One region of the Roseibium sp. M-1 genome, then DNA from elsewhere that is predicted to be linked to it. Evidence: predicted binding sites of a transcription regulator. Region 1 holds the regulator's gene; each other region holds the start of a gene.
The links. The regulator PhoB, encoded in region 1, activates phosphate uptake and scavenging genes when phosphate is short. The targets are predictions, from matches to a motif close to TGTCATNNANCTGTCAT.
Positions count from the first base shown of each region.

Region 2: the regulator PhoB is predicted to act here: its motif matches at 1,376-1,392, upstream of ACX3M4_RS28715 (UDP-2,3-diacylglucosamine diphosphatase).
Region 3: the regulator PhoB is predicted to act here: its motif matches at 1,116-1,132, upstream of ACX3M4_RS19885 (DUF2794 domain-containing protein).
Region 4: the regulator PhoB is predicted to act here: its motif matches at 2,133-2,149, upstream of ACX3M4_RS01560 (TIGR03364 family FAD-dependent oxidoreductase).

Region 1 covers NZ_CM137257.1:2,265,141-2,268,250, reverse strand. Annotated here, with positions in the region: gene pstB (phosphate ABC transporter ATP-binding protein PstB) at 1-231, shown strand, start outside; gene phoU (phosphate signaling complex protein PhoU) at 264-959, shown strand; gene phoB (phosphate regulon transcriptional regulator PhoB) at 1,034-1,732, shown strand; gene ACX3M4_RS10245 (GcrA family cell cycle regulator) at 2,008-2,541, opposite strand; gene ACX3M4_RS10240 (acetylornithine transaminase) at 2,982-3,110, shown strand, end outside.
Region 2 covers NZ_CM137257.1:6,369,841-6,372,950, forward strand. Annotated here, with positions in the region: gene ACX3M4_RS28705 (hypothetical protein) at 1-197, opposite strand, end outside; gene ACX3M4_RS28710 (SDR family oxidoreductase) at 395-1,174, opposite strand; gene ACX3M4_RS28715 (UDP-2,3-diacylglucosamine diphosphatase) at 1,438-2,241, shown strand; gene ACX3M4_RS28720 (glycosyltransferase family 4 protein) at 2,238-3,110, shown strand, end outside.
Region 3 covers NZ_CM137257.1:4,380,287-4,383,396, forward strand. Annotated here, with positions in the region: gene ACX3M4_RS19880 (GNAT family N-acetyltransferase) at 127-645, opposite strand; gene ACX3M4_RS19885 (DUF2794 domain-containing protein) at 1,192-1,581, shown strand; gene ACX3M4_RS19890 (Bax inhibitor-1/YccA family protein) at 1,714-2,496, opposite strand; gene ACX3M4_RS19895 (hypothetical protein) at 2,667-3,110, opposite strand, start outside.
Region 4 covers NZ_CM137257.1:312,371-315,480, forward strand. Annotated here, with positions in the region: gene ACX3M4_RS01550 (sulfatase-like hydrolase/transferase) at 1-73, opposite strand, end outside; gene phnX (phosphonoacetaldehyde hydrolase) at 70-852, opposite strand; gene ACX3M4_RS01560 (TIGR03364 family FAD-dependent oxidoreductase) at 862-1,989, opposite strand; gene ACX3M4_RS01565 (LysR family transcriptional regulator) at 2,195-3,091, opposite strand; gene ACX3M4_RS01570 (AtzE family amidohydrolase) at 3,097-3,110, opposite strand, start outside.

The DNA of each region.
Region 1 (3,110 bases):
TCGGCCCTCGATCCGATCGCCACCGCCAAGGTTGAGGAACTGATCGACGAGTTGCGCGAGAATTTCACAATCGTGATCGTCACCCACTCCATGCAGCAGGCAGCCCGCGTGTCGCAGCGTACCGCCTTCTTTCACCTCGGCATTCTGGTTGAGGAAGGTCCGACGGAGGACATCTTTACCAATCCGAAGGACAAGCGTACGCAGGACTACATTACCGGCCGCTTCGGCTAGGCATTTTTAAAGAATTCTGAAGGGGACACTGGATGTCTGAACACATCGTCTCGTCCTATGACGAGGAACTGAGGGAAATGGCCGGCAAGGTTGCCGAAATGGGCGGCCTGGCCGAGCAAGCTTTCGCAGATGCCGTGTCGGCTCTGGTGTCGCAGGACACCGAGCTTGCCAGGGCGACGATCAAGAGCGACCGGCGCCTGGACGATCTCTATCATGAGGTCGAAGTCAAGCTGATCGAGCTGATCGCCCGCCGCCAGCCGATGGGCCAGGATCTGCGTGAAATCACCGCTGCGACGCGCATTGCCAACGACCTGGAACGGGTCGGTGACCTTGCCAAGAACGTTGCCAAACGCGTCATTGCCATCGACAGCGACCTGCAGTCGAAGAAGCTCGCCATCGGTGTGGAGCATATGACCGAGCTTGCCCTGTCGCAGCTGAAACAGGTTCTGGACGCCTATGCGCGCAAGGATGCGGAGGCTGCCCGCCGCGTGCAGGAAGCTGACGCCGAAGTTGATGCGATCTACACGTCCATCTTCCGCGAACTGCTCACCTACATGATGGAAGATCCGCGGGTGATCACCCAGTGCGTTCATCTGCTGTTTTGCGCCAAGAACATCGAGCGCATCGGCGATCATGCGACCAACATCGCGGAGAACGTCTATTACATGGTCACCGGCGAGCGTCTGCCGGAAGACCGGGCCAAGGTCGACGAGACCGGCGCCGTCTAACCGCCAGCCTTGCAGAAGCGGAAATCGATACGGCCGGCGCCGGAGCGCCGGCTGCGGAAATTGGAGCGAGATGTATGCCGAAGGTGCTCATCGTTGAAGACGAAGAACCGCTCAGCCTTCTTTTGAGATACAATTTGGAAGCAGAAGGATACTCGGTCGAGGCTTGTGCCCGGGGAGACGAGGCGGAGATCCGCCTGCGCGAAAGCGTGCCGGACCTGCTGCTGCTTGACTGGATGCTGCCGGGCCTCTCCGGCATCGAACTGTGCCGCCGCCTGAGGGCGCGGGAAGGTACCGAGCGCCTGCCGGTCATCATGCTGACCGCACGCGGCGAAGAAGCCGAGCGCATCCGCGGCCTGTCGACAGGTGCCGACGACTATGTCGTCAAGCCTTTCTCTGTCCCCGAACTGATGGCCCGCGTGCGTGCCATCCTGCGCCGGGCAAGCCCCGAAGTGGTGTCGACCATGCTGCGGTCCGGCGATATCGAACTCGACCGGGAAACGCACCGCGTCCGCCGCAGCACCAAGGAAATCCACCTGGGCCCGACCGAGTTCCGGCTGCTGGAATTCCTGATGACTTCGCCAGGCCGTGTATTCTCGCGCGAGCAGCTTCTGGACGGTGTCTGGGGGCACGATGTCTATGTGGACGAACGCACGGTCGACGTTCATGTCGGCCGCCTGCGCAAGGCGCTGAACAAGGGCAAGGCCAAGGACCCGATCCGCACCGTTCGCGGTGCCGGCTACGCCTTCAACGACCAGTTCACCGCGACCGTCTAAACCCCCGTTGAGCTTCAAAATGATTGAGCCCGCCGGAAAGGCGGGCTTTTTTGTACCTACCTCTCGTTGGTCATCCCGGACGCAGCGAAGCGAAGATCCGGGACCGGTGTGCCCAAGGAGGTATTTGGAAAATCGGCTTGACGGCTAAGGTTTTTGGCTCCCCGGTCCCGGCTCGCGCTTCGCTTGGCCGGGATGACGCGGAAAGGGTTACGCAATCCTAAAAAAAAGCCCGCCGATTTGGCGGGCTTTTCATGAGCTGGACTGTCAGACGGCACTCAGCCGGCCTGGGCCATCGTCTTGCGGTCGCGGCGGCGGTCGGCGACGGGCTGGTAGGCGATTTTGCAGTGATGAGCGCAATAGGGCACGCCCGCATCGGACTGGCGGCCGCAGAAATAGAAGTCGTCGGTTGCCGGATCGCCGATCGGCCATTTGCAGGTCCGCTCGGTCAGGGTCAGGATCGTGGCCCGTTGCGAGATCGGCACCAGCTCCGCGATCGGCTCGACACGCGGTTTGGCTTCGACGGCAGGCGCCGGAGCGAAGTCGGCCTTGAGGGCCGTCGCGCCGATGGACTGCGGCTGGGAGGACGGTTTCTTCGGTGCAGCGCTCGGCGCACCGGTCGCCGGGCGAGCCCGGCGCGGCTTGGCGCTGGTTGTGGAGGATTTGGCGCGGCCGGACAGACCCAGCCGGTGCACCTTGCCGATCACGGCGTTGCGGGTCACTCCACCCAGCTCGCCTGCAATCTGGCTGGCGCTCAAGCCTTCGCCCCAAAGCTTTTTCAGAAGCTCAACCCGTTCGTTCGTCCAACTCATCGCCGCACCCTTTAGTTCGGCCGCTCCGCAGCCATTAACCCCGTGTTAAGCATGCATCGGCACGCCTAATGCTGGCAGATCTAGTGCCTCTAAGTGATTTGCCTCACGAGATCTCGTGTCTCATGTCCCAGAGGTTACAATAACGTTAATTTGTCAGGCAACCGCCCGGCTCAAACCAGTTGGGGATGAACCGACTTTTCCCCAAATAAGGCGAGGTCCTTGAGAATTTTACGAAATCCGCCTTGAGCTGGGCCGGAAATATCTTGTGCGCCATTTCCATTGACAGTGCCGGGTACCGGCAGTGTATAAGAAACCGCTGCGTGCCGCCTCATCGGGGCGGCACGTTGCGTTTTGGCCCTTTGGCATCTTTTGAAGAGGACGGTCCGGTGTCGGCGTGACGCAGGGTCCGTAAGGGCAAGTTCAAGGAGACACACGAGGTTATGTCCGCGACGGCACTATTCGGAAATTACGCAAGATCGAACCTGTCTTTCGATCACGGGGAAGGCGTCTGGCTGGTGACCACCGACGGCCGACGATTCCTCGATTGCGGTTCCGGCATCGCGGTCAAC
Region 2 (3,110 bases), 2.5 Mb from region 1:
TCCCAGTAGCTGCGCCCAACCTGAACCGCGCACCAGTAGTCGTCATAACCTGCGTCATTGTATTTGTGCGGATAAGCGATGATCAGGATCGGTTCGTTGCCGAGCTGGTTCAACTCATCAGCAGCATTCAGGAGCAAATTTCCCAAGGCCGCAGCCGCGGCTGGATCCTTAATGTGATTGTTGGAGCTGTCTGGCATCTGGCTATCGCATAAATGAAAAGATTGTAGCCTTCGGCCATGGCCGAAGGCTATCGGATCGGCATGTCATCGGAAAAACATGAAGAATACAATGTGGAAGTGGGGCTTCAGATAATGTGTCCACTCCCGCGTCTCTGCAGCTCGAAACCTTCACTCTTCTGGCTGCAGACGCGCTTAACACCTTGCTTGTGTGTCCCTCAAAACGCCGCCGGATAGAGGCCGCCGTCCATGAGGATGTTCTGGCCGGTGATGTAGCCAGCGTGACGTGAACACAGGAAGGCGCAAGTCTGGCCGAATTCCTCTGCCGTGCCGAAGCGCCGGGCGGGGATCTCCGCCGTCTGGGCGGCGCGCACGTCTTCCACGCTCCGGCCGGACTGGCTGGCGGTCCGCTCGAAACCGCCCTTCAGCCGGTCGGTGTCCATCTTGCCGGGCAGGAGATTGTTGATGGTGATGCCGTGCGGCGCAAGCTGACGGCAGACACCGGCGAGAAAGGCTGTCAGGCCGGCCCGGGCGCCGCTGGAAAGATCCAGCCCCTCGATCGGCATCTTCACCGACATCGACGTGATGTTGACGATGCGGCCGAAGCCGCGAGCCTTCATGCCCGGCACCACGGCCTGGATCAGCTCCACGGGCGTCACGAAATTCTGGATTGCCCCTTCCAGCAGTGCCGCCCGGTCGAGTTCGCTGAAGTCCCTGCGCGGCGGGCCGCCATTGTTGTTGACGAGGATGTCCGGATCCGGACAGGCCGACAGCAGGGCGTCCTGGCCGGCCATGGTCGAGACATCCGCGACGACTGCGGTCACCGCGACGCCGAAACGGGTTTCCAGATCCGCCCTGGCGGCATCCAGAACGGCTTCGTTGCGCCCGTTGAGGACGATGTCGCAGCCCGCTTCCGCCAGTGCTTGCGCGCAGCCCCGGCCGAGGCCGCGGCTCGACGCGCAAATGATTGCTTTCCTGCCCTTGAGACCAAGGTCCATGGACGATCTCCTTCGAATTGTTTCGCGTCTATGTGGCCGCCGGCAGGAGACCCTGTCAAACCCTGTTACGGCGATTGCGGAACTGCTGCCGAGGAGATGCGGCATCCCCGCGATCGTCACGTCAAAGCATAAGGGAAAGCCTTGTCCCGCCCATTAAGGATGATCGGGGAAAACAACCGCAGATTAGGAAGACGGCTCATTTGTCATAATAGTGATACTTGAATCGCGTCTATAGCGCTCCAACGAGACATTGGAGAAGTGCTATGTCTACCGCAGAGGCATCGCGGCATTACCGGGCCTTGTTCATTTCGGACGTTCATCTGGGCACGCGCGGATGCCAGGCCGAGCTCTTGCTCGACTTTCTGAAGGACAACGATGCCGAGACGATTTACCTGGTCGGCGACATCGCCGACGGCTGGCGCCTGAAGCGCTCGTGGTACTGGCCGCAGCTGCATAACGACGTGGTGCAGAAGATCCTCCGCAAGGGCCGCAAGGGTGCGCGGGTGATCTATATTCCGGGCAATCACGACGAGTTTCTGCGCAATTTCCTCGGCACTCATTTCGGCGGCGTCGAGGTGACGGACAGCATCATTCACGAAGCGGCCAACGGAAAGCGCTATCTGGTGATCCACGGCGACCAGTTCGACGTGGTCATCCGCCACGCCAAGTGGCTCGCCTTCTTCGGCGACAAGGCTTATGTCACCGCGCTCAACATCAATACCGTTCTCAACGCCGTCCGCCGCCGTCTTGGCCTGACCTACTGGTCGCTGTCGGCCTGGGCGAAGCTGAAGGTGAAGAACGCAGTCAGCTTCATCGGCCGGTTCGAGGAAGCGCTCTCCGACGAAGCGCGCCGCCAGGGTGTGGACGGCGTCATCTGCGGGCATATTCATCATGCCGCCGATCGCGATATGAATGGTATTCACTACATCAATACCGGTGACTGGGTGGAAAGCTGCACTGCGGTTGCCGAGCACCACGATGGAACCTTTGAGGTGATCCGATGGGTGGACCACACGCAGGAAACACTCGTGCCGGCGAAATCCCGGGAAACTCCGGTCGCCGCATGAGCTCCATTCTGATTGTCACGGATGCCTGGCATCCCCAGATCAACGGTGTCGTTCGCTCTCTGGAACGCACGGCGGAAGAGCTGCAGGCCATCGGCGTACGCATGGAATTCCTGTCGCCACAGGAATTCAGAACGCTGCCCTGTCCAACCTATCCGGAAATCCGCCTCTCCCTGACCCATCGCGGCATCGTCCGACGCAAGATCGAGGACCGTGCCTGCGAGCACCTGCACATTGCCACGGAAGGTCCTTTGGGCCTGCTGGCGGCGAGCGTTGCGAAGAAGGCGGGCATTCCCTTCACCACCAGCTATCACACCCGGTTTCCGGAATACGTGTCGGCGCGGCTGCCCATACCGCTCACCTGGTCCTACAGCTGGCTGCGCCGCTTCCACAATGGGGGCAGCGGCTGCATGGTGGCGACACGTTCGCTGGAACAGGACCTGCGTGCCCGCGGCTTCACCAACCTGATGCGCTGGTCGCGCGGCGTCGATGAAGACCTCTTCCGGCCCTATGAAGGCTCGGTGCTGCCGGCCGATCTGCCGCGGCCGGTCTTCATGTATGTGGGCCGGGTGGCCATCGAGAAGAACATCAAGGCCTTTCTCGATCTGGACCTGCCCGGATCGAAGGTTGTGGTCGGTGGCGGACCACAGCTGGACAGCCTGCGCCGGGACTATCCGTCCGTGCATTTTACCGGCTCGAAGGTCGGCGAGGATCTCGCCCGGCATTATTCGGCCGGCGATGTCTTCGTCTTTCCCTCGCTCACCGACACCTTCGGCAACGTCATGCTGGAAGCGCTTGCCTGCGGCGTGCCGGTGGCCGCCTATCCGGTGATGGGACCTCTGGATGTCATCGGTGACACCGGCGCCGGTGTT
Region 3 (3,110 bases), 2.1 Mb from region 1:
CGTGACACGCTTTATCTCATTTTTGACGCACGTCTTTTTGCGAAAAACCGGAACCCACTTTTTCGCGACGGGCTCTAGGTCTGGATCGTGCCCTCAGTTCGGTTGCCGTATCAGGCGCGTGCCGGTTCAGGATCGCGCAGGGGGCCAGGTATAGATGGACAGTTCCATCCGCCGGCCGCCCAGCCTGTACCAGGATTTTGCCGCCAGGCGGCCGCCGACGGCCTTGTAGAAGGCCCGGGCCGGGTCATTGTCGCTCAAGACCTGGACCGCAACGCCGGAGAGGTTTTTCGCCGCCAGCGTCTCGCGCACATTGTTGAACAGCAGCCGGCCGAAGCCGAGGCCCTGGTATTCCGGTTTCAGGTAAAGCTCGTAGACCTCGCCCTCCATGCCTGTGTTGCGCAGGCGGCAGGGGCCATAGGTGGCGTAGCCGGCGGGCACGTCGGCAATGGAAAGGATCTTGATATCGACACCGCGGGCAAGCGCGCCGCGCCACCAGCTGGTGCCCCGGCGGGAGATCATTTTCTGCAGGTCGACACCATGCAAAACGCCCCGGTAGGCGCCAAGCCAGGCTTCGCTGTGAATGCCGGCAAGGGCATCGCAATCCGCGGTCCGGGCCGCGCGCAGATCGATCAGGTCCGTAGTCATCCTGCTGAAAAGGATACATCAAGCGCCCGTTTGGAAAAGGGGCAATCGTGTGGGGTGTGCTGAAAAGTAACGCTGCGTTCCGGCGGGACTGGAAGATTTGCCGAGGAGGCACCTGTGGCCCAAATGAAAAGGGCCGGCATAAAGCCGGCCCTTCAGTTGCCTTGATGTTTGACTCATTAAATCTGGTTGACCTGTAAAAACCCCGGGGGGCTGGGGGGCTAATGCATTCCGTGATTTCTACCGGTCATACCCATCAAGGTATGTTAGGAATATGGGTGCCCAAAATGGCTTGCCAAGGGCTGGAATGCGGCAATTTCAAGGAAATTTGGGCTTTCTTTCTGGGCAAACTGCCGTAGCGTCCGTTTTTAATGTTTCCCCCAGATAATTTACCGTCAAAAATACGGAGAAAATCGCCGGGATTGCTCAATATGACGTTGCGGGCTTGCCATTCCGGCAAAAGGAGACGCATCATGACAGGGAGGTGACAGGCATCGTTGCCAAGCGATTCCCTGTCTGCAGCGAAACCGCGAACGGAATGGAGGCGGAATGAGCGAAGCCGACGAAAGCGCGTTTCAGCGCGGCACGGGCCTGGGCCCGCTGCCGCACAGCCAAGCGGCTCCCCCTCCCAAACCGATTGTTGCCTTCAACCGGCGCGAACTGGATACGATCCTCAGGCTCTACGGACGCATGGTCGCCGATGGCGAATGGCGAGACTATGCCATCGACCTTTTGAAGGACCGGGCCGTCTTTTCCGTTTTCCGCAGATCGTCCGAGATGCCGCTCTACCGGATCGAGAAGGATCCGAAGCTCTCCCGGCGCCAGGGGGCCTACGCGGTGGTGGCGACCGGCGGCATGATCCTGAAGCGCGGGCATGACCTTGCCCAGGTCCTGCGTGTGCTGGAAAAGAAGAAACACCTGCGCGTGGTCGAGGTTTGACCGGAGCAGCCGTGCGATCGTGACGTGGTGCCCGTCAGATTGCTTGCTGTGCCTGCGCGTGCATTCCTCGTAGGACCAAACAAAATGCCCGGCAGAGCCGGGCTTTCGCATTTTCGTCGGGATGCCGGAAGCTTATTCGCGGTTGCCGAACAGCTGCAGCAGCATGAGGAACATGTTGATGAAGTCGAGGTAAAGACGCAGGGCGCCCATCACAGACTTCTTGGTCGCGACTTCACCGCTGTCGCCTTCATAGTACATTTCCTTGATCTGCTGGGTGTCGTAAGCCGTCAGGCCGGCGAACACCAGGACGCCAATTACGGAAATGGCGAATTGCAGGGCGGACGACGCCATGAAAATGTTGACGATGGACGCGATGACGATGCCGATCAGCCCCATGAACAGGAACGAGCCCCAACCGGACAGGTCCTTCTTGGTGGTGTAGCCGAAGAGGCTGAGGGAGCCAAAGGCGGCGGCAGTAATGAAGAAGACCTGCGCGATCGAGCCCGGTGTGTAGACCAGGAAGATCGAGGACAGGGAGATGCCCATTACAGCGGCATAGACCAGGAACAGGACCCGGGCGCCACCGGCACTCATGGACTGGATGCGGAAAGACAGCCACATCACCATGCCAAGCGGCGCGAGCATGACGACCCATTTCAGCGGGCTGCCATAGATGGCGACGCCCAGCTGGGTCAGCATGCGGCCATTGCCGAGGCTGGCGACGGCGGCGTTCGGGTCGGTGGTGGTGGCCAGCATGACGGTTGCGAGCGCCAGGAACCCGGTCAGCGCAAGGCCGATGGTCATGTAGTTGTAGACACCAAGCATATAGGACCGGAGGCCCTGATCGATGCCGGCCTGGGCGCGTGCGCCAGCGACGGAATACGCGCCTTGTGATTGACGGTCAAAGGTCGACATGGTCGTGGAAATCCCCTTCTAGATCGAAATGCTCATGTAACAGTACATGTAGCACAACTCCCTCAACATATGGGTAAATACGGACCCAAGCACAAGCCGGTTTATCTGAAAAATTTGTAATCTTGCTGCCTGGGACCGCTTTTCATTTCCGCATGCTTAAGATCGAAGGACTATTTCATCGCCTTGAGGCGCGATTCGATCTGCCTGTCGCAGGTGCCGCCCGGATTGCGCACTATTTCCTCGGAAGCGAAATCCAGGATTTCACGCTCCGGATCGCGCATCTGTTCCACTGTCACACCGTCCTTGAACCATTGCAGCACAGCATAGTCACCGCCGGCATCGGTCAGAAACGCGATCGGCTTGCCATCCTCGGTGATGCCCATCCGACCGACCCTGACTTCCTCGATGGTGACCTTGCGGGCCTCGCCGTCGATGGTCAGCCGGTTCTTCGAGACATTCAGCTTCTTCAGCTTGGAGCCAGTCGTGCCGGCCCAGTTGCCGTAAAAGCGCTTGCCCTTCTTTTCGACGGACAGGCAGGAATTTTCGAAATTCGGGATGGAAAGGCGTACGGCAGATACCTCGACCGGATCCGCGTCCTTCGGGGCCAGCGTGTA
Region 4 (3,110 bases), 2.0 Mb from region 1:
GATGGCCCACCGTGCCGAGGCAGTCGCCCCGCCACTGGTCGGCGGTGATCAGCAAAACGTTCGGGCGGGTCATTTGGTTTCGAGCATCTCGATGAGGGCGGGCAGGTCGGCGACGGAATCTATCACATAGTCAGCGCCCGCCTGTTTCAGTTTTTCCGTCGCGTGCCGGCGCAGGGTGTCGACCTCGGCTTCGGAAAGCGCCGCCAGTTCTTCCGGCGTCTTGCCGGCATAGTTGCCTGAGAGTGCCAGGCCGACAGTGAGGCAGCCCGCGGCAACGCCTTCGGCAATGCCCGGTTCCGTGTCGTCCACCTTGATGACCGCACTCGGCGGATAGGCGACAAGATCGACGAAGCACTGATACATGCCGAGCGGTCCGGGGCGTCCTTCGGGCAGGTCGTCGGCGCAGAGGAGGTTGTCGGGCACATAGCCTTGCTCGGCGGCCTTCGGTAGAACCCGTTCCATGATCGAGCGGGTGTAGCCGGTGGTGGAGCCGATCTTCACGCCTTTCCCGCGCAGATACTTGACGGTGTCGAGTGCTCCCGGGACCAGATCTGAAAAGTCGGCGACGACCTCCTCGTTCATGGGCACGAAGATCTCGTAAACCTTGTCGACATCGGCATCGCCCGGCGCCGCGCCGTATCTTGCGGTCCACTGCGCGGCAATGTCCGGATCGTCCATCATGGCGCGGATATGGTCCCATTTCGGCTTGCCCATCGGGGCGCGTGCCTGGTCGATGGAGGCGGTGATGCCGAAGCTCTCGAACGCCTTGACGAAGACACCCATCGGCGCGAAGGAACCGAAATCGATCATGGTGCCGGCCCAGTCGAAGACCACGGCTTTGAATTTGCTCATTTTATTTCCTCAAGCATAAAGGCCGGCGATGGTTTCCTCGCCGATGGCAAAGGCGGTGGAGGCGCCGCAACCTGCCGTGACGACCACAATGCGGGTTGCGTCGTCCGGGCTGTCCGTGAAGCGCCAGCGATCCCGGGCGGAGGCATAGGTGCCGATCCAGGTTTCGGTGATGTCGTAGGGACCGACATCCAGAACAGTGTCCATCTCGGACAGGATCAGGTCGTTCACGCCCTTTTCGATAAACGGGTCCGGTGTCGGGCCATAATGGTGGCTGTCACCGACGACCAGACTGCCGTCGGCGGACTGAACCACGATGAGATGGATGCCGTTGTCGCGAAGCGGCCGCATCTCCCTGTCGAGCCGGGCCTTCAACGCGTCGGCTTCGGGAAGTTCGGCATAACCAAGATAGCGGGCGAGACCGAGATCCGACATGACAGTGGTGCCGAGATTGAACGGTCGCTTCGACTGGATACGCAGCATCTGCAGTTTACAGCGGGTGGTCTCGTAGGCAGAGATCCGGCTGGAGAACAGCGTGGTTGCATCGTCGCCCGGACAGACGATCACTGCTTCGGCATGGAGATTTCCACGCGAGGTTTCCAGCCTGGGTGTCGCGATTGAATTGACGCTGGTCTGCCAATGGAAATCGACATTCAGTGTCTCCGCCAGCCAGGTCGCGATCCTGGGCAGGGCATCGCGCGATTCCACCCGGACCTCCAGCGGCGAATAAAGCGCCGAGGTGATCGCATCCCTGCGCAGCGCAGGAACTTTTCCCATTGCTTCCGCGGCGGTGAGGCGGCGGCAATGTTCCCCCATTTCGGTCTTCAAGAATGCGTCGATGACGGCTTCCGATTCCGGCAGCCGTGCCGTCATGGTCAGTCCTTCCTGGAGCAGCGGGATCCGGGCGGCCTTTGCAATCTCGGACCAGACCTGCCGGCTGCGACAGGCCATCTGCCAACAGTCTCCGGCCTGCTGGCCGGTGACCGTAACGAAGCCGAAATTGCGGATTGAAGCGCCGTTGGCCAGGCTGTCGCGGTCGATTACGACGACCTTCTTGCCAAGCCTTGCGGCTGCCAGGGCATGGGCGAGGCCGACAATGCCCGCGCCGACAACCGCAAGGTCATAGGATTTCTTTGTCATTCAGGTCTGTCCAAAGCCGGCCGGAGCCTTTCAAACTCTATGGCAAGCCCTCGTCGCATACGACAGTATCGGGCCCGATGAAGGCGCTAGAAAGTCCGGCCAGAAAGTCCGACCAGAAACTCCCGCCAGAAAACACGGGAATTCTGACAGGTCGATGAAAATTCTCAATGTATAGCTTTTTGTTATCGAATTGGAGCCGGCAACTTCAGGCATCACTCTGCAGACAGTTGCGGAACGCTTCGATGGCGGCGACGTTTGCCATGTCCTTCTGCCAGACTGCGTAATGGTTTGCACCGAGCGCGGGATCGGCGATCTGAACAGGGACCAGTCCGTCTCGTTCCGATATTTCCGCTTCGAGTGCGACGCCGGAACCGGTGCCTGAACGCACAAGGCTGGCAATGGAGCCCCAGGAGCCGAGGGCGAGCACCGTGTTGGTCCTTATCCCGGCGACCATGGCCGCGGCATCGAAAATCCTGCGGGTGCCCGAGCTTCCTTCCCGCTGAAGCAGGGGCAGCCTGGCGACATCCGCCCAATCCGCCTGATCTTTCCGGGTGAGTGGATGCTCCGGCCGGACGGCGAGGACGATGCGGGTCCTCACAATCAGTTCGCCTTCCAGGCCGGCCGGGATTTCCTTGCCGGTGATGAAGCCGATATCGATGTCGCCGTCTTCGATGAGGTCAACGATATCCTGGCTTGCGAGAGCCCGCGCCTCGATGGCGATGTCCGGGTGCCGCGCCATGAAGGACGAAATGCGCGGGATCGCCAGCTGGTAGGTGGAGTAGCCGATCCGCAGCTCGCCGGAAGCCAGCATGCGTTTGTGGGAAAGTTCCGTCTCCAGATCGCCCGCCAGCGCCAGCACGGCCCTTATGCGGGGCAACAGCTGTTGAAGGGCCGGTGTTGCGGCGACCGAATAGCCGGATTTGGCAAGAAGCTTGACCTTGAACCGGCTTTCCAGGCCTTGCACATGGTTGGAAATCGACGGCTGGGAGACGCCGATTTCCTTCGCGGCCGCCGAAAAACTGCCCGTGCGCACGACCGCCTCCAGTGCACGCAATTGCGCCAGGCTGAGATTGCCTGCCGGTCGAGGTGGTTCCTTCGCCAATTGTGTCAGCCCGTCAGGT